Regions from separate parts of the Proteiniclasticum sp. genome, predicted to be linked through region 1. Evidence: riboswitches for the same ligand, from Rfam matches in the RefSeq annotation. Region 1 holds a riboswitch; the other holds the start of a gene.
What was found. Region 1 has a riboswitch for S-adenosylmethionine ahead of metK (methionine adenosyltransferase). Riboswitches for the same ligand answer to the same signal wherever they lie in the genome.
Positions count from the first base shown of each region.

Region 2: linked by a shared signal. The riboswitch ahead of RTX25_RS09370 (methionine ABC transporter ATP-binding protein) and the one ahead of metK (methionine adenosyltransferase) in region 1 are both predicted to bind S-adenosylmethionine.

Region 1 is NZ_DAMBTF010000006.1:86,043-94,819, forward strand. Features, by position in the region: gene RTX25_RS04905 (ATP-dependent RecD-like DNA helicase) at 1-308, opposite strand, end outside; gene nagA (N-acetylglucosamine-6-phosphate deacetylase) at 515-1,639, shown strand; gene RTX25_RS04915 (DUF4153 domain-containing protein) at 1,871-3,601, shown strand; gene metK (methionine adenosyltransferase) at 3,708-4,889, opposite strand; SAM riboswitch class I at 4,962-5,061, opposite strand; tRNA gene RTX25_RS04925 (tRNA-Tyr) at 5,116-5,200, opposite strand; tRNA gene RTX25_RS04930 (tRNA-Tyr) at 5,286-5,370, opposite strand; tRNA gene RTX25_RS04935 (tRNA-Thr) at 5,378-5,452, opposite strand; gene upp (uracil phosphoribosyltransferase) at 5,706-6,335, opposite strand; gene rpiB (ribose 5-phosphate isomerase B) at 6,335-6,799, opposite strand; gene RTX25_RS04950 (low molecular weight protein arginine phosphatase) at 6,802-7,233, opposite strand; gene RTX25_RS04955 (L-threonylcarbamoyladenylate synthase) at 7,236-8,285, opposite strand; gene prfA (peptide chain release factor 1) at 8,326-8,777, opposite strand, start outside.
Region 2 is NZ_DAMBTF010000014.1:63,660-72,436, forward strand. Features, by position in the region: gene RTX25_RS09355 (4Fe-4S dicluster domain-containing protein) at 1-1,018, opposite strand, end outside; gene RTX25_RS09360 (MetQ/NlpA family ABC transporter substrate-binding protein) at 1,210-2,004, opposite strand; gene RTX25_RS09365 (methionine ABC transporter permease) at 2,150-2,791, opposite strand; gene RTX25_RS09370 (methionine ABC transporter ATP-binding protein) at 2,781-3,752, opposite strand; SAM riboswitch class I at 3,848-3,951, opposite strand; gene purD (phosphoribosylamine--glycine ligase) at 4,053-5,306, opposite strand; gene purH (bifunctional phosphoribosylaminoimidazolecarboxamide formyltransferase/IMP cyclohydrolase) at 5,317-6,822, opposite strand; gene RTX25_RS09385 (formyltransferase family protein) at 6,776-7,378, opposite strand; gene purM (phosphoribosylformylglycinamidine cyclo-ligase) at 7,366-8,367, opposite strand; gene purF (amidophosphoribosyltransferase) at 8,364-8,777, opposite strand, start outside.

The DNA of each region.
Region 1 (8,777 bases):
AATTTATCGACGAGTTTTTTCGCGGTAATGGGCCCTATGCCTGATATGGTTCCAGAAGACAGATATTTCTCGATTCCTTTTAAAGAATTAGGCATAACCTCCTCATAGTTTTCGCATTTGAACTGTCTGCCGAAGGTTGCATGGGTTACCCAGTCTCCGTGCAGAATAAGTGTCTGGCCTACTGATATGAATGGAAATGTACCCAATGCGATATGAATATCCTTGTCATCTTCTATTCTGAAAATACAAAAGGCATTTTCTTCATTCTGAAATATGATGTCGCGTACAACACCTTCTAAATTTTCCATAACTACTCCCTGCATTCTTTCTTAACGTTAATCTCTAGTTATATGATAATCTAAAAGGCTTTGGGTTTCCACATTTCCTGACATGGTTTATTATATATACCTGCAAATAATCTATTCATTTTGATTAATTTATTTTTCCGATTTGCTGTATAATAGAAGAAGAAGAAATCTGCTCAGCAGACTGAAATAGTAAAGAGGTGCAAAAAATGATATTCAAAGATTTTAAAGTGATTTTTCCTGATCGTATTGAAGTGATGTCAGTACAGACAAGAGACGGAAAAATCATCAGTTTCAGTCCTGATTTTTCAGGAGATGAAGTTATAGAAGGTAACGGAAGATATCTTTCACCCGGTTTTGTCGACATCCATATCCATGGAGCGGGTAATCACGACACCATGGAGGCAAGCTTTGAAGCTCTGGAAGCCATATCAACAACCGTAGCAAAGCATGGGACAACAACCTTCCTACCCACAACAATGACCGTGGACGTAAGAGAAATCAGAAAGGCTGTGGAAGCGGCAAAAGAGGCAAAAGGTAAAGTAAGTGGAGCATCCATAGGCGGTGTACATCTGGAGGGACCCTTCATCAGTGAAGGGGCTATCGGTGCACAGAACCCCAACTTCGTCATCAGACCCACACTTGAATCTTTCAGAGAAATGGTGGGTGAAGATCTTGACCTCATCAAGAATATCACCATGGCGCCTGAAGTGGAAGGTGCACTTGAGCTCATTCCATTCCTGAGAAAAAATGATATCAACGTATCCATCGGCCATACTGTGGCTACCTATGAAGAGGCGATGAAAGGCATAAGAGCTGGATGTAATCATTCCACCCATCTGTTCAATGCCATGACTCCATTTACTCATAGACAGCCCGGAGTTGTCGGTGCAATATTTGACACAGATATTTCCACTGAGACCATATCCGACGGCATTCATGTCAGCTATCCCTCACTTCGTATCGCCTACAAAGCCAAATCCACGGATAAAGTGCTGCTGGTCACCGATGCCATGATGGCCTGCGGAATGCCCGACGGTATCTATTCACTCGGCGGACAGGATGTCATTTCCAAAGAAGGTGCGGCAAGACTCACTTCAGGCGCTCTGGCCGGTTCCATTCTGACCATGGACAAAGCAGTGAAGAATGTGTTTGAGCATACCGATATTCCTCTTCATGAAGTCATTAAGATGGCTTCATTAAACGGTGCTAAATTTATCGGCGCTGAAAAGACGAAAGGTAAGATTGCACTGAATTATGATGCTGATCTTCTTGTTCTTTCCGAAAACCTGGAAGTTCTCCATGTTTATATTGAAGGCAGACAGTTCATCTAGAAAAATATCTGAAAAGGACATCATTCCCGTGAATGGTGTCCTTTTATATATGCTGAAATCCGCATGTTTTCGATCAGACTTTGTTTAAATCATTATGAAGTTTTCTGTAAGTAATACTCCTGACATGATTTTGATACTAAAATGTAGCTAAGACATAATACAATCAGATAAAGAAATCCTTATTATACAAGGAGGTGAACAGAAAACATCATATAAGATGTTTTCTCGATCATGAAACTGACAGAAAGAATCAAAGAACAATTTTCAGGCCTTGGAGACAGCTTTCTCCGTTTCCCTGTAACAGCAATTTTATCATTTATTCTCATGGGACTGCTCATTACTCAAAACGAAAGAAATATTCAGGGTATCTACGAAACGGACACTCTACGAAGAATGGCTATGGTCACAGCCATCGGAATGCTCCTAAGCATTTCTCTGAAACATCTGGCTGAGAGATTCTGGCCGGATAAACCGGCACTGCTCATTACAGTGGTACCTGCCCTGGCCGTTATGGTGCTCTACTACATATTTTATACAGAAGAGATGAATATGGTAAGTACTGTACGTTTTGTGGGAACACTGCTCATCCTCATCATCGCCATATTCTATACACTGAGACTGAAGCTCACAGAAAATTATGAGCATTATGTCGTACGTGTTTTTAACGGACTGTTTATCACTATTCTCTATTCCGGTGTACTGTACTTCGGAATCTCGGCAATCATTTTCACCATCAACGCTCTGTTTGATGCCGATATAGACGGTAAGTGGTTCTTCTATTTCTTCCTTGTTGTCACCTTCATATTCGGCGCACTGATGTTCCTCTCGAAGCTCCCAAGAAAAGAAGAGAACCTTGATGAGCATCTCTATTCCAAAGCCCTCAAAGTTCTTCTGCTTTATATCGTCATTCCGCTGATCACCATTTATACCGGAATCCTTTATGTTTACTTCATCAAGATTCTTGTGACTCAGGAATGGCCACGCGGACTGGTTTCCAATCTGGTTCTCTGGTATTCAGTGGTTTCAGCCGCGGTAATCTTCTTCATTACACCAATACTCCATGAAAATCAGCTGGCAAGACTCTTTAGAACCTGGTTTCCAAGAATACTGCTTCCCATCCTTGCCATGATGTTTGTTTCCATCGCAAAGAGAATATACCAATATGGCGTGACAGAAAACCGCTATCTCGTGGTTCTTCTTGGCCTATGGGTACTCACTGCTATGCTGTACTTCATCATCAAGAAGAAGCTCAATAATATTTTCCTTCCAGTAAGTCTATCGATCCTTGCTGTGATATCCATATTTGGTCCCCTGTCCGCATTCAGTGTTTCTAACTTCAGTCAGAATCAGCGCTTCTCGACATTGCTCGAAAGAAACAATATGCTGGTGTCAGGCGAAGTCGTACCGGGAACCAATGTTTCAGAAGAAGACCGCAAGAATATCTCAAGTATCGTTTCTTATTTTGAGTCAAGAGACCTGGATAAAATCAGACATCTCGATTCAGGATATGCTTACTCGGATTTCAAGGACACCTTCGGATTCGAGCGTGAGGATCATTACGGTAACCCCAATATGGAATACATCAACCTGTTTACCGACCAGAATGAATCCGCATCAGAAGTATCAGGTTTTGATTACCTGTTTATGCTGAACAACTATACAGAATCTGTAACCTTCCAGGACATGAAAATAGAACTCACCGATATAACGAACCTTAAAATCACCCTTAAAGATGAGCTGATCCTTCAAGAAGAACTAAGTGATGATATTCTCGCAATCGTAGAGAAACATGAAGGACAGATGGAAAAAGGCATTCTCAATCCGGAAGATGCTGTTATCCTGCTGGAAAATGAGGAAATCAGTGTAAAAATCACACTACTGGAACTCTCCGCAAGAAGAGAGACCGGTGATGAACTGAATTTCGATCACCTCAGAATCAGCCTGCTGATCGACGTGAAGTAAGGTAACCTAAAGAACAGATAAATTTAAAAGTCCTGCAGCCAGAATTTGATATCTGGTTGCAGGACTTTTATGATTCTTAAATTTCTGATTCAGGTTTATCTATATACTAGCTGAGCAGCGCTCTGATCTCATCGACCTTATCAAGCTTTTCCCATGTCAGATCGAGATCATTTCTTCCAAAGTGTCCATATGCAGCAATCTGTCTGTAGATCGGTCTTCTCAGATCAAGGTCTCTTATGATAGCACCAGGTCTGAGGTCAAACACCTTATTGATGATTTCGATGATGCTCTCGTGTGAGATTTTCTCTGTTCCAAAAGTGAATACCTCAACCGAAATCGGTTTAGCCACACCAATAGCATAGGACAGCTGAACTTCCAGTTTATCGGCAACACCTGCTGCCACCAGATTCTTTGCAACCCATCTTGCAGCATATGCCGCTGAACGGTCAACCTTTGTCGGATCCTTTCCTGAGAAAGCACCGCCGCCGTGTCTGCCGTATCCGCCATAAGTATCGACAATAATCTTTCTTCCTGTAAGACCAGAGTCACCCTGCGGTCCACCAACAATGAACTGTCCAGTCGGATTCACGAATATCTTCGTCTCTTCATCCATGAGTTCTACAGGAATTACAGCCTTAATGACATTTTCGATGATGTCTCTTCTGATTTCTTCCTGTGTCACGATAGAACTGTGCTGTGTGGAGACGACGATGGTGTCCACTCTAACAGGCTTATCATCCTCATCATATTCAATGGTCACCTGAGTCTTGCCATCAGGTCTTAAGTATGGCAGAAGCTCATTTTTTCTGACTTCAGCAAGTCTTCTTGCCAGCTTATGCGCAAAATTCACAGGCATCGGCATATAATCTTCAGTTTCGTTTGTAGCAAAACCGAACATCATCCCCTGATCTCCTGCTCCTGTCTGCAGCATTGCATCATGGTCACCCTCACGGGTTTCAAGAGAAGCGTTAACTCCCTGAGCGATATCTGGTGACTGTTCATCAATAGAAGTCAGTACAGCGCATGTCTCGGCATCAAATCCGAACTTGGCACGAACATATCCGATTTCAGTGACCGTCTTTCTTACGATTTTAGGAATATCCACATAGCAGTCTGTAGTGATTTCCCCCATCACCATCACCATACCTGTTGTCACCGCTGTCTCACAGGCAACTCTCGCCTTAGGATCCTGTTCCAGTATGCTGTCCAGTATGGCATCTGAAATCTGGTCACAGATTTTATCCGGATGTCCTTCTGTTACTGATTCTGAAGTAAATAATCTTTTCATTTTCTCCTCCTTATTTTTACACAACAAAAAACCTCTTCACAATAAGAAGAGGTGTGTCAAAGTTCTACATCTCTCTTATCTCGCAGCGTAATGCTGCAGGAATTGGCACCACGTATTGCTACAGGTTGCCGGGTTTCACAGGGCCCTTTCCCTCCACCTCTCTTGATAAGAGTATTCAATTTTAATTCCATAAAAAAAGACATCAATTGTAACAATTGTGTCTTTGTGGTGGAGGAGAGTGGATTCGAACCACTGAAGCAACTTGCAACAGATTTACAGTCTGCCCCCTTTGGCCACTTGGGTACTCCTCCCTATTTGTGTACAACTGCTTTTTTATATTACAACAGTCTTAGGGTTTTGTCAATAACATTCGCTAAGGTATTTCATCGGAAAAAATGGTGGAGGAGAGTGGATTCGAACCACTGAAGCAACTTGCAACAGATTTACAGTCTGCCCCCTTTGGCCACTTGGGTACTCCTCCTGAAATGTGGAGCTGGTGAACGGAATCGAACCATCAACCTGCTGATTACAAATCAGCTGCTCTACCATTGAGCCACACCAGCAAATGAACTGACAAAGACTAGTATATAGCCTGGACGATGATATTTCAAGGGTTTTTCCAAAAAAATATTTCTGTTTTTTTATCACTGAGTGCATTTTCAGGAACAGAAAACGTTCCTGATTTTCCCTTTGAAAAAGATTGCCTATGAGACTCATGGATGATTGAAATTCACCTGTTACCGATTATCTGGAACAGATCCTGAAAAAATGCAGACTCCGAAATCAGTTTTCGCAGTCTGCACCATCATCATCTGATTATTTAGTTCCGAAAAGTCTATCTCCGGCATCTCCAAGTCCTGGAACGATGTAGCCGTGCTCATTCAGTTTTTCATCGATTGAAGCGATGAAAATATCCACATCCGGATGTGTTTCTGATAGAACCTTGATTCCTTCTGGAGCAGCAACAAGGCCGACAAACTTGATGGACTTCGCTCCTCTTTTCTTCAGCATATGGATCGCATCAACTGCAGATCCGCCAGTTGCAAGCATAGGATCAACTACGATTACGTCTCTTTCTTCGATGTCCTTTGGAAGTTTGCAGAAGTATTCTACAGGCTGTAGTGTGCTCTCATCTCTGTAAAGACCGATGTGTCCGACCTTGGCAGCAGGAACGAGCTTAAGCATACCATCAACCATACCGATACCCGCTCTTAAGATCGGAACGATGGCAAGCTTCTTTCCTGTGATTGTCTTGCAGTGGGCAATCGCAACTGGTGTTTCAATATCAATATCCTCCATCGGCAAGTCTCTGGTCACCTCATAAGCCATAAGTGTGGAAATTTCTTCTACCACCTCTCTGAACTCTTTGGACCCCGTGTTCTTGTCTCTGATGATCGCCAGTTTGTGCAGTACCAGCGGATGATTGATTTCTATTACTCTACCCATTATTTTTCCTCCTCAACTTCTATATATTTCTCTTCCAGTGATGTGATCTTATCGATTCTTGTCTGATGTCTTCCGCCTTCAAACTTCGTAGTCAAAAACGTATCAACGATGTCAAGAGCCAATGAAGGTCCGATTACCCTCTCGCCCATGGTCAGTATATTGGCATCATTGTGTTCTCTTGTCGCATGTGCACTGAATGTATCATGACAAAGGGCTGCACGGATTCCTCTGATCTTGTTTGCCGCAATCCCGATACCGATACCTGTTCCGCAGATAAGGATACCTAAATCCTGACTTTTATCTGCAATACTTAGTGCGACCTTTTCCGAGATATCCGGATAATCACAGGACTCTCGGGTATATGTACCGAAATCCCTGACCTCATATCCTTTCTTCTCGAGATGTTCCTTCACCGTTTCTTTCAGCGTGATGCCGCCATGGTCAGAACCAATTGCAATCTTCATGTTTACCTCCTGAACTTTTCAAAATCTTGTATACTCTGGATCAGTGTTCTGATTTCACTGAACGTTCTGATATATACTTCTTCTTCCATGCCGTAAGGGTCCATAACGTCCCCTGTTTCGCCGGCAAGCTCTTTAAGCGTAAATACCTTTTCCCCGCCGTATCGCCTTCTGATTTCCATTTTCTGTGCTTCTGTCATGGTGATGATATAATCCGCTTTCACCACATCACCATCAAGTATTTCCTCAGCTTCCCGATTTTCATTATAACCGTATTCCCGAAGCAGAATTTTCTTCGCTTCCGGAGATAGAATACTGCCTCTCTGAACATAAAGTCCTCGTGAAGACGCCTCTGCCTTGTGATAGGTTTCATTGAAAATCACTTCGGCCATAGGACTTCTGCATGTATTACCTGTGCATACAAACAACACTTTCATCTCTACACCTCAATTATATTGAATCCTGACGCCTTCTTCAGACGGTTCATGATCGCCTGTCCCACACCCTCCTCTGAAAGCCCTTCTGCAAGGATCAGATCCACATCTGAATCATCAAAGCTTCTGAGCCCTTCAAAAAGATTTCGCGCAAGCTCTTCCTGATTCTTCTCGCTGCCTAAAGAAATAAATCTGACATTTTCTCTATTATACAACTTCTCCCGCTCTATCGGTGAAAGAATTCCTACATGTTTTCCATCCCGGATATTCTTTTCCATTAGTTCGACGATCTTATCTGCCACATTTTTCTTACTCCCAGATATGATGGTCAATGGTGCTTCTGGTGCATAATGACGATACTTCATTCCAGGCGCCTTTGGGGTTTCCTTTTCGTCCGCTCTGGTCTTTGCCTCATCATAAACCACTTCATGATCAACCTCCCAAAGATCTTCATATGTGATGAATCCTGGCCTTAAAAGGCGGGGAGGATGAACGCTGTAGTCCACAATGGTGGATTCAAGACCCACAATGGAACTACCGTCACCTATAATCATATCCACTCTACCATCAAGATCTTCCACACACCTTTCAAAGTTTGTGGGACTCGGTTTTCCGGAAATATTGGCTGATGGTGCGGCAATAGGGTGTCCCAGTGCTTTTATGAGCATTCTCGCAACCTCATTCGATGGCATTCTGACACCCACCGTATCAAGTCCGGCGCTGGTTTCAAGAGGTACGAGATCTGTTTTCATAAGGATGATGGTCAAGGGTCCAGGCCAGAACCTGTCCATCAGCTCCTGAGCCTTCGACGGTACTGATCTGACATATTCTGAAAGATCAGCATCTGCAACATGGATGATGAGAGGATTATCCTGAGGCCTTCCCTTTGCTTCAAATATCTTTTTGACCGCATCCTTATTCAGTGCATCGGCACCAAGGCCGTATACTGTTTCTGTAGGAAATGCGACAACTCCCCCTCTACTCAGTATCTCTGCACCTTTATCCACTGCCGATCTGTCTGTTCCATTTTTGAAATTGACTTTGATTGTATCCATTTTCACCTCAAAAATGGGGACAGTAAAACTGTCCCCCTCATTAGTTATTTCTGTTACCCATGGCCTTCAATTTTTCAGCCTGGTCGTATCTGATAAGGGAATCAAACATTTCATCCATATCTCCATTAAGGAATGCTTCAAGTTTATAAAGCGTGAGATTGATCCTGTGGTCCGACACTCTTCCCTGAGGATAATTGTATGTTCTGATTCTCTCGGAACGGTCACCCGTACCTACCTGTGATTTTCTTTCGTCAGCTATGCCCTTGCTTCTTTCACTCTGCGCAATTTCATAAAGCCTTGCTCTTAATATCTTAAGCGCTTTTTCCTTGTTCTTCAGCTGTGATTTTTCATCCTGTACGGCAACGACAAGTCCCGATGGCAGATGAGTAACTCGAACAGCGGAGTCGGTAGTATTAACGGACTGTCCGCCATTACCTGATGAACGGTAAACGTCTACCCTGATTTCATTCATATTGATGACAACGTCAACAT
Region 2 (8,777 bases), on a different contig from region 1:
GGAACAGAATTTCTCTGATTCCTCTATTGATTGGTGCATCTACAGCAAATACCGCATCACCGGACAGGATATTGCCTGCTACGATTCTGAACGGATTTTTGACTCCGGCTTTTTCCATAACCAGATCTAATGTGGTACCGGACAGCACTTTATAGATTCCTGGAGTTTCCACAGCGCCGCCATTGATAAGAAGAAGCTGATAATGAGTCAGTCTGTTGTCGAGAACGCCTCTAGCTACTGCAGGCAGAAGGAAAGCATCGATAACCATAGTATCCTTCATGGCGAAATCAGCATAGACATCACGGGACGCAAGATTCATGTCATGATAAAACTGTGTAGGTATCTTTGAAATAAGCTTGACTCCTGTTGATTTCAGCATTTCCGTGAAACCGATCACTGAATCCGCATCAGATGTGGACAGCACAGTGATATCTGCCGCAGGATATAATGCCTTAAGCAGTTCAATCCCTCTTAGAAAATCTTCTTTTTCATTTTCGTACAGGTAAGAATCCACCTGACCGTACAGTCCGCTTTCTTGAGCATTGATGAGGATATTCCTGACATTCTCCTTGAATGAAAGCTGCATCCCTCTCTTGCGGTTGGATAGATTCTGAGTCTCGATGAGCCCAAGATCTTTGATACGATCCTTCAGATCGCTGAAACTGAGTGAAGCATAGTCAAAGGCATCTCTGGTTTCTTTTTCATACAGACCATCATTTTCCACCAGAATGACTTCAACTTTATTGCCCATCAGATCGACTTTAGTCGTCAACTGTTTAACTGTACCAGAAACGCTTGAGTATACTGGAACAACACTGTTGTTTTCACCGATACCGATTACCTGATTGACCAGAACTCTGTCACCTCTTTTTACAGCAGGTGTACATTTCATGTTATGTTGCTGAGATAGTGAATATACCATGTTCTTCGGAGCATCTACTTCTATAATATTGCTGAAATGATCCGCTGGTTTGAACTTGGGCACATGCACTGCTTTTGAAATTGAAAACAGCTTCATATAAATCCCCCTATTTTTAATCTAAAATATAACAAATACACAACCTAGTATAACATTGTAAACGTTCATTAACAATATATGACAATATCTTAACAAGTGTAAATAATGAAAAAACCGTTGGAATCCAACGGTCTTGGAGTTTAGGTATCTTTCAGATGAGCGTAAAAACTTTTGCTCTATATTAGTACAGTTTAAAATGCAGGGAAGATGGAACCTTCATATTTTTCTTCAATAAAAGTTCTGGTCTTCTCGCTGTTCAGAACATCATTCAGCGCTTTGGTCTTTTCGGAATCTTTGTCCGCTTCTTTCACTGCGATGATATTTGCATAAGGTGATTCGCTTGATTCGATGATGATGGCATCATCGAGCGGGCTAAGATCTGCTTCGATAGCATAGTTGGTATTGATTACAGCTGCATCTACATCTACTAATGTTCTTGGCAGTGCAGGTGCATCAAGTTCAGTGAATTCAAGATTTTTTGAGTTTTCGGTGATATCGAGAACTGAAGCCACTTCTGTATCCTTGAGTTTGATGAGACCGTTTGAAGCCAGAAGTTTCAGTGCTCTGGATCCGTTTGTTGCATCATTTGGAATGGCGATGGAAGCCCCATCTGCCAGTTCTTCAAGAGAAGTGATCTTATCAGAATAGAGACCCATAGGCTCTATATGAACCTTTACCGTCCATGTCAAACCAAGATTCTCATTTGCGTTCATTTCTTCGAGATAAGGAATATGCTGGAAGAAATTGGCATCCAGCTGACCTTCGGACAAGGCTTTGTTTGGTAGAACATAATCATTAAAAATGGTCACTTCCAGATCATAGCCAAGTTCCTTGAGGTCTTCTCTCACATTTTCCAGTATTTCAGCATGAGGAACTGCAGAGGCTCCGACTGTAAGTTTTTCGGTAGTCCCGTCAGAACTTCCGCATCCTGCAAGAACGCCTAGTGATAGTACCAGTGATGTTATCAGTGCTGTAATTTTTTTCATATAAATCATCCTCTCGTTTGTTATTATTTGTTTATTAACTGTTTTCTGTTTCTGTACTGATTTCCAGATTCTATTCAGAATATATTTAGTGCAATTTGTTAAAAGAATAACCATATCACTTTACTTTACTTCTGCAGAGCAGGGCTTAACGCAGAAGAATCTTGTAAATCTGATTGCCGATGGACTGTATACCCTGTACAACCAGAAAGATCATGATGACGATAATGAACATAATGGTATCTTCCCATCTGTAGTAACCGTAGTTGATGGCTACCGCTCCGAGACCACCGCCTCCTATGATTCCTGCCATGGCGGAATAGCCGACGATATTGATGAAGATGTTCGTTATTCCCTGTACCAGATTCGGCAGAGCTTCCACCAGCATGACCTTGAATATGATCTGGCTGTTTTTTGCACCGAATGATTTGGCAGCTTCTATGATTCCCGGGTCCACAGTGTCAAGGGATCCTTCAATGATTCTGGCAGCAAATGGCGTTGCAGCTATGGTCAGAGGAACAATGGCTGCAGTCGTCCCGATGGAGGTGCCCACAATAAATCTTGATAATGGAAACAGAAGGAACATCAGTATGATGAATGGGAAACTTCTGAAAACGTTGATGATAAAATCAAGTGAATTATATAAGGAAGGTTTAGGTTTGAGTCCCTTTTCCTTTGTATAGACCAGCACGATGGCTACGAAGAAACCGAATATTATAGAAAGTACGCCTGAAACACTGATCATAAGCAGGGATTCGAGTAGGGCTTTGATGTATCCATCAATATTCATGACTAATCACCTCCACATTAAGACCTCTACCGATAAGATACTGTTCGATCTTATCTTTATCCTCTGGCCTGACATTGATGACAAGACTGCCAAGAACATTTCCGCTGAAATTTTCAAGTTTCCCCCATACTATGGAAAAATCTACTGAGAGATCCTTGCTCATATTTGTGATGACGGTCTGATTGCTGAATTCTTTCGTAAAGAAAATCCTGATATTCGTTCCTTTCGGCAGGATCTCCAGTTCATCTTCTCCAATGAGTTTTTTCAGGCTTTTTGCGGGATTGAGAAACAGATCCTCCACCTTGCCTAGTGCTGCAACTTTTCCGCCTTCCATCACTGCAACTTTCTGACAGATGTCTTTGACGACTTCCATCTGGTGTGTGACGACGACTAACGTGAGGCCAAGTTCTCTGTTGATTTTCTTTAACAGTGCAAGTATCTCTTTAGTTGTATTGGGATCCAGTGCGGAAGTTGCCTCATCGCACAGGAGTATCTCAGGATCAAGAGCAAGTGCTCTTGCTATAGCTACCCTCTGCTTTTCTCCCCCTGACAGAGATCTGGGTTTGCTGTTGTATTTATCTTTCAAACCCACTAGATCGAGAAGCTCTTTCGCTCTTGCTTTCAGTATTTTTTTGTCATATCCCCAGATTTCCATAGGGAGAGTCACATTTTCCAGTGCTGATTTCTGATTGAGAAGGTTGAAGTTCTGAAAAATCATGCTCACTTTTTTTCTCAGCTGACGAACGCCGTCCTCGTCAAGGGATCTTATACTGACCCCGTCAATAAGGATATCTCCGGAATTGACCGGTTCAAGTGCATTTATGCATCTTAGGAGAGTCGACTTCCCCACTCCGCTTCTTCCAACGATCCCAAAGATCTCACCTTTTTCGATACTGAAAGAAACATCCTTGATTACGGACAGATCCCTGTACTGTTTCACCAGATTTATAATTTCGATCACTCAATTCACCTCACGTGCTTTTTTGATGGTACCTCAAAAAAGACAAAATAAAATCGCCTAAGAATAAACTTAGACGAATGAAATCCAAAAGTTTATTCTCATCTTTCAGCATGCTCATGCTGCAGGAATTGGCACCATATACTTGCGTATTGGTTGCCGGGTTTCACAGGGCCTTTCCCTCCACCTCTCTAGATAAGAAAATATTAATATTCGGTTGTTTTTATAGTACCACGTTAAATAATGTTGTCAATCAGCTAAGGGAACAGTTTATGAGTATGATTTATGTAAAGGTTTAAAATATTATATTCTGCCAATATCACTACGATAATAAAGGTTTTCATTGCCAACTTTCTGAAGGTATCCGTAGACATTATTCTGAATCTCCTCTTCTGTTCCTCTGGAAACAACCGACAGCACACGTCCAGAACGGGACAGAATGTCATTTCCCTCAAGTCTGCTCGAATAGGAAAAGATCTCTATTGCGTCAGGATTCTGGTCGAAAAAATCGGTAATGACGATATCTTCCTGTGAGGATAAGGGATAGCACTTTGAAGACAGGACGACACAGAGAGCGCTCTCATTGGAGCAGATCACATCTTCTTCTATAAGGCACCCGTCGAGAGTTTTCATGAATATCGTGTTCAGATCACAGCTCAGTGTTTCCAGAAGACTCTGGGTTTCCGGATCGCCGAATCTCAGGTTGTATTCTAAAAGATAAGAACCTTTGTCTGTCAGCATGAGTCCGAAGAAGATGACTCCTTTAAATCTCATGTTCTCGGCAATCAGCCCTTCCAGAGTATTTTTCATGATATTCTCTCTGAAGTCAGCCTGAATTTCTTCTGTGTAATATGGATTAGGTGTCAGGCTGCCCATCCCACCTGTATTAAGTCCGGTTTCTCCTTCTCCGATTTTCTTGTGGTCCATGGTCGAATTTAAAGGAATGATTCTCTCCCCGTCAAATAGTGTAATGATGGAAGCCTCTTTTCCTTCAAGATATTCCTCTATGACAATCTTTCTTGATGCCTCGTGGAATTTTCCGTTTTCCATATATTCTTCAATGGTCTTAATAGCATCTCCTAGGGAGTGGATAATCTCAACTCCTTTACCTGAAGCCAGTCCATCGGCTTTGATGACGATGGGATACCGGCAGGAAGAGACATATGACCTTGCCTTCTGACTGTCTGTAAAAACCTGATATTGAGCTGTTCGTATTCCATACTTCTTCATAAAATCTTTCGCAAAGGATTTTGACCCTTCAAGAATAGCACAGGCTTTTTGCGGTCCGATGATTCTGAGTCCGGATTCCAAAAAGAGATCCACAATACCTTCCATCAGGTCGGCTTCTGGTCCGACTACGGTATAGTCGATATGATTCTGAAGCGCGAAATCCCGTAAGAAGAAATGACTTTCTTTAGGGATATTCATGCATTTTTCAAGTCTCTGTGTCCCACCGTTACCTGGCGAAACATACACTTCTTTAACCTGATCTGACTTTGCAAGCTTGGCTGCGATGGCATGTTCTCTTGCGCCTTCACCTACGATGAGTATTTTCATCTTTCTCCTCCTAGTGTTTAAAATGTCTCACGGAAGTAAATACCATGGAGATGCCTGTCTCATTGCACAGGTCAACGGACTCCTGATCTCTTAGCGAGCCGCCAGGCTGGATGATTGCACGGATACCTGCATCAGCCGACGCCTTGACCACATCACTGAAAGGAAAGAATGCGTCGGAAGCAAGAACAGATCCTTTACCCTTTGCTTTCTCAAGTGCAGATAAAGCCGCATCGATACGGTTCACCTGTCCTCCTCCGATGCCTAAAGTCATGCGGTCATTGGTGACCACGATGGCATTGGACTTGACATACTTCACCACTTTAAAGGCGAACTCCAGCTCTTTCATTTCCATTTCTTCCGGTGATTTTACGGTGACTACCCTGTAATCCGAGACGGTTCCTTTATCTTCATCCTGTACCAGCATCAGACCATCAAGGGAAACGTAGGCTTTCAGGGCATCCGGTTTTTTCTGACACCTGATGATTCTCAGGTTCTTCTTCTTCTTCAGAATTTCAAGTGCTTCATCGGTAAAGCCAGGTGCCATCACGACTTCAAGAAAAATCTCGTTCATTTTCTCTGCAGTGCTTTTTCCTATCTCGCAGTTCAGCGCAACGATTCCACCGAAGATGGATATTCTGTCTCCGTCGTAAGCTTTGGAATATGCTTCAAAATCATCTTTACCGATGGCGACACCGCACGGGGTGTTGTGCTTCAGTGCACAGCAGCAAGGCTCGTCGAATTCCGAAACGACCTTCCAGGCGATGTCCAGATCCTTGTAGTTGTTATAGGAGAGCGCTTTTCCCCAGAGAATCTCAATTTCGTTCAATGCACCTGTTTCATCGAGGGACTCATAAACAGAAGCGTTCTGATGAGGGTTTTCCCCGTATCTAAGCTCGCTCTTTTTCCGGTAGGACAAACTGAGATATCTTTTCTCATGCTCTTCAAGGAGAAAGTTGGATACTGAGCTGTCGTATGCTGCCATAAGATTGAAAACATTGCCGGCCAGCCTTCTCCTTAAATTCAGCTTCTCGCTATCGGTTCCTTTTCTTGATATGTGCATGAAATCCTCGTAGTCTTCTGGAACGGACAGTGCATAGACAAAACCGAAATTTTTGGCTGCAGCCCTAAGCATTGCAGGTCCGCCGATATCGATGAACTCAATCTGGTCGTTGAATGGAAGATCTTCCTTCAGCTTATCCGAGAACGGATACAGATTGACACATACGATGTCGATTCCTGTAATGGAAGCTTCCGTTATCTGTCTGATGTCCATTTCATGATCACGTCTGTACAGGATCCCACCATGAACTGCAGGATGAAGTGTCTTTACTCTGCCATCAAGCATTTCCTGAAACCCGGTGAGATCCTCAACTTTTCTTGGATGAAATCCGTTCTCTTCAAGATAGGCGTAGGTTCCACCTGTTGACACCATCTCTATGCCTTCTTCATGGAAGAACTGGGCGAGCTCCTTAAGCCCTGTTTTGTCGTAAACACTGATCAGTGCTCTCATCATTATTATCCTCCTTTGCAATCAGCCTGATTGCGTCAATCAAAGCGCCTTTTTCGATGTCTGATACAAGATGCATGACCTCTTCCGGTCCTTCTGCACTTTTTATTCCGATGATGCGCTTAAGAATGTAGGCGCCTCCATCTATGATTTCATTGACATAATGAACGGTACATCCGGAAATGGGCATTCCGCTGTCGTATACTGCCTTATGGACCCTTAGTCCGTACATTCCTTTACCCCCGAACTTCGGGAGCAGTGAGGGATGCAGATTGATCATCTTATTTTCCATTTCTTTTAGAATTCTGCCCTCGAGGATGGAAAGAAAACCAGCCAGAACCACAAGGTCGAGATCTTTGACGCTTTTGAGGATATCATCCGACAAGGAAGAACTTCTTTCCATAACAAGGTAAGGGATTCCGTGCTCTTTTGCATAGTCTAAACCCCGGCAGCCACGGTCAGAAATAACAAGGACCACCTCATAAAGATCATCTGCAGCAGAATCTCTTAGGATAGATTGAAGAGTTGTTCCTGTACCTGATATGAGAACAGCTATCTTAAACATATTTGCCCTTCTCCTTCGTCAATGTAACCTAGGGTCACAGGATCTTCCCCCCGAGACTTGAGATGATGCTTAAAGCGCTCAGCGATGCCTTTATCGATACAGAAAACAAAACCGATCCCTGTATTGAATGTGTTGTAGAGGGTGTCTTCTGCTACTCCACGTTCCATGAGCAACCTGTATACATCAGGAAGGCTGTAACTGTCTTTTAGTATATTGATTCTCAGCTTATCTGAGGCAAGCATTCTGGGTATATTCTCGATGAATCCTCCTCCGGTGATATGGGCCATACCGCTGATCTCGAAGTGATCCAGAGCATCAAGTACGACATCGGTATAGATTCTGGTAGGGGTCAGAAGATATTCGCCGATGGTCATGCTTTCGTATGGCTCATCGAAATCCTGAAAGATTTTCCTGAGGAGTGAATAGCCGTTGGAGTGGAAACCTGATGAAGGTAGTCCTATGAGAACATCTCCTGATCTGATCTTATCTCCGGTCACGATTCTGTCCTTCTCCGCAACACCGACCGCAAATCCTGCGATATCGTACTCCCCATTTTCATAGAATCCAGGCATTTCAGCTGTTTCTCCGCCGATAAGAGATAAGCCTCCTGCAATGCACCCGTCAGCGACTCCCTTGACAAGTTCAGAGGAGACTTCTGAATCCAGCTTTCCGCATGCGATATAATCCAGAAAAAACAAAGGCTTTGCCCCATGGCATAGGATGTCGTTCACGCACATGGCTACACAGTCGATTCCGACGGTATCGTACTTCTTCGTATCGAAAGCGATCTTAAGTTTTGTACCAACGCCGTCAGTTCCGGAAATCAGAACAGGTTTTCTGTACCCTTCAGGTATTTCCATCATGCCCGCAAAAGAACCTAAATGATTGAGCACAAGAGGACTGAGTGTCTTCTTCGCATATTCTCTGATTTTTTCTACAGACTTATAACCTTCGTGGATATCCACTCCTGCCGATCTGTAATCGATCATAATCTGAACACCTCCATAAATTCATTTGGTGCCCCTAAGGGATATACTCCCGTAAAGCATCCCGTGCAGAATGACGTTCCGCCAAGTGACGAGCTCAGTCCATCAAAGGTAAGGTACTCAAGAGATGTGCTTCCGATGTAATCGCTGATTTCATCCTTAGTCATCTTGGATGCGATGAGGGTATCTCTATAAGGTGTATCGATTCCAAAATAACAGGGGAACATGACCATTGGTGATGAGACTCTGAAGTGCACTTCCTTTGCGCCTGCTCTGTATAGAAGGTCCACCAGATATTTCGATGTCGTTCCTCGAACGATGGAATCATCGATCAGCACAACCCGTTTACCGGCAACCACTTCTTTCTGTGCATTGAGTTTCAGTGATACAGCCTTCTCTCTTGCTTTCTGTGA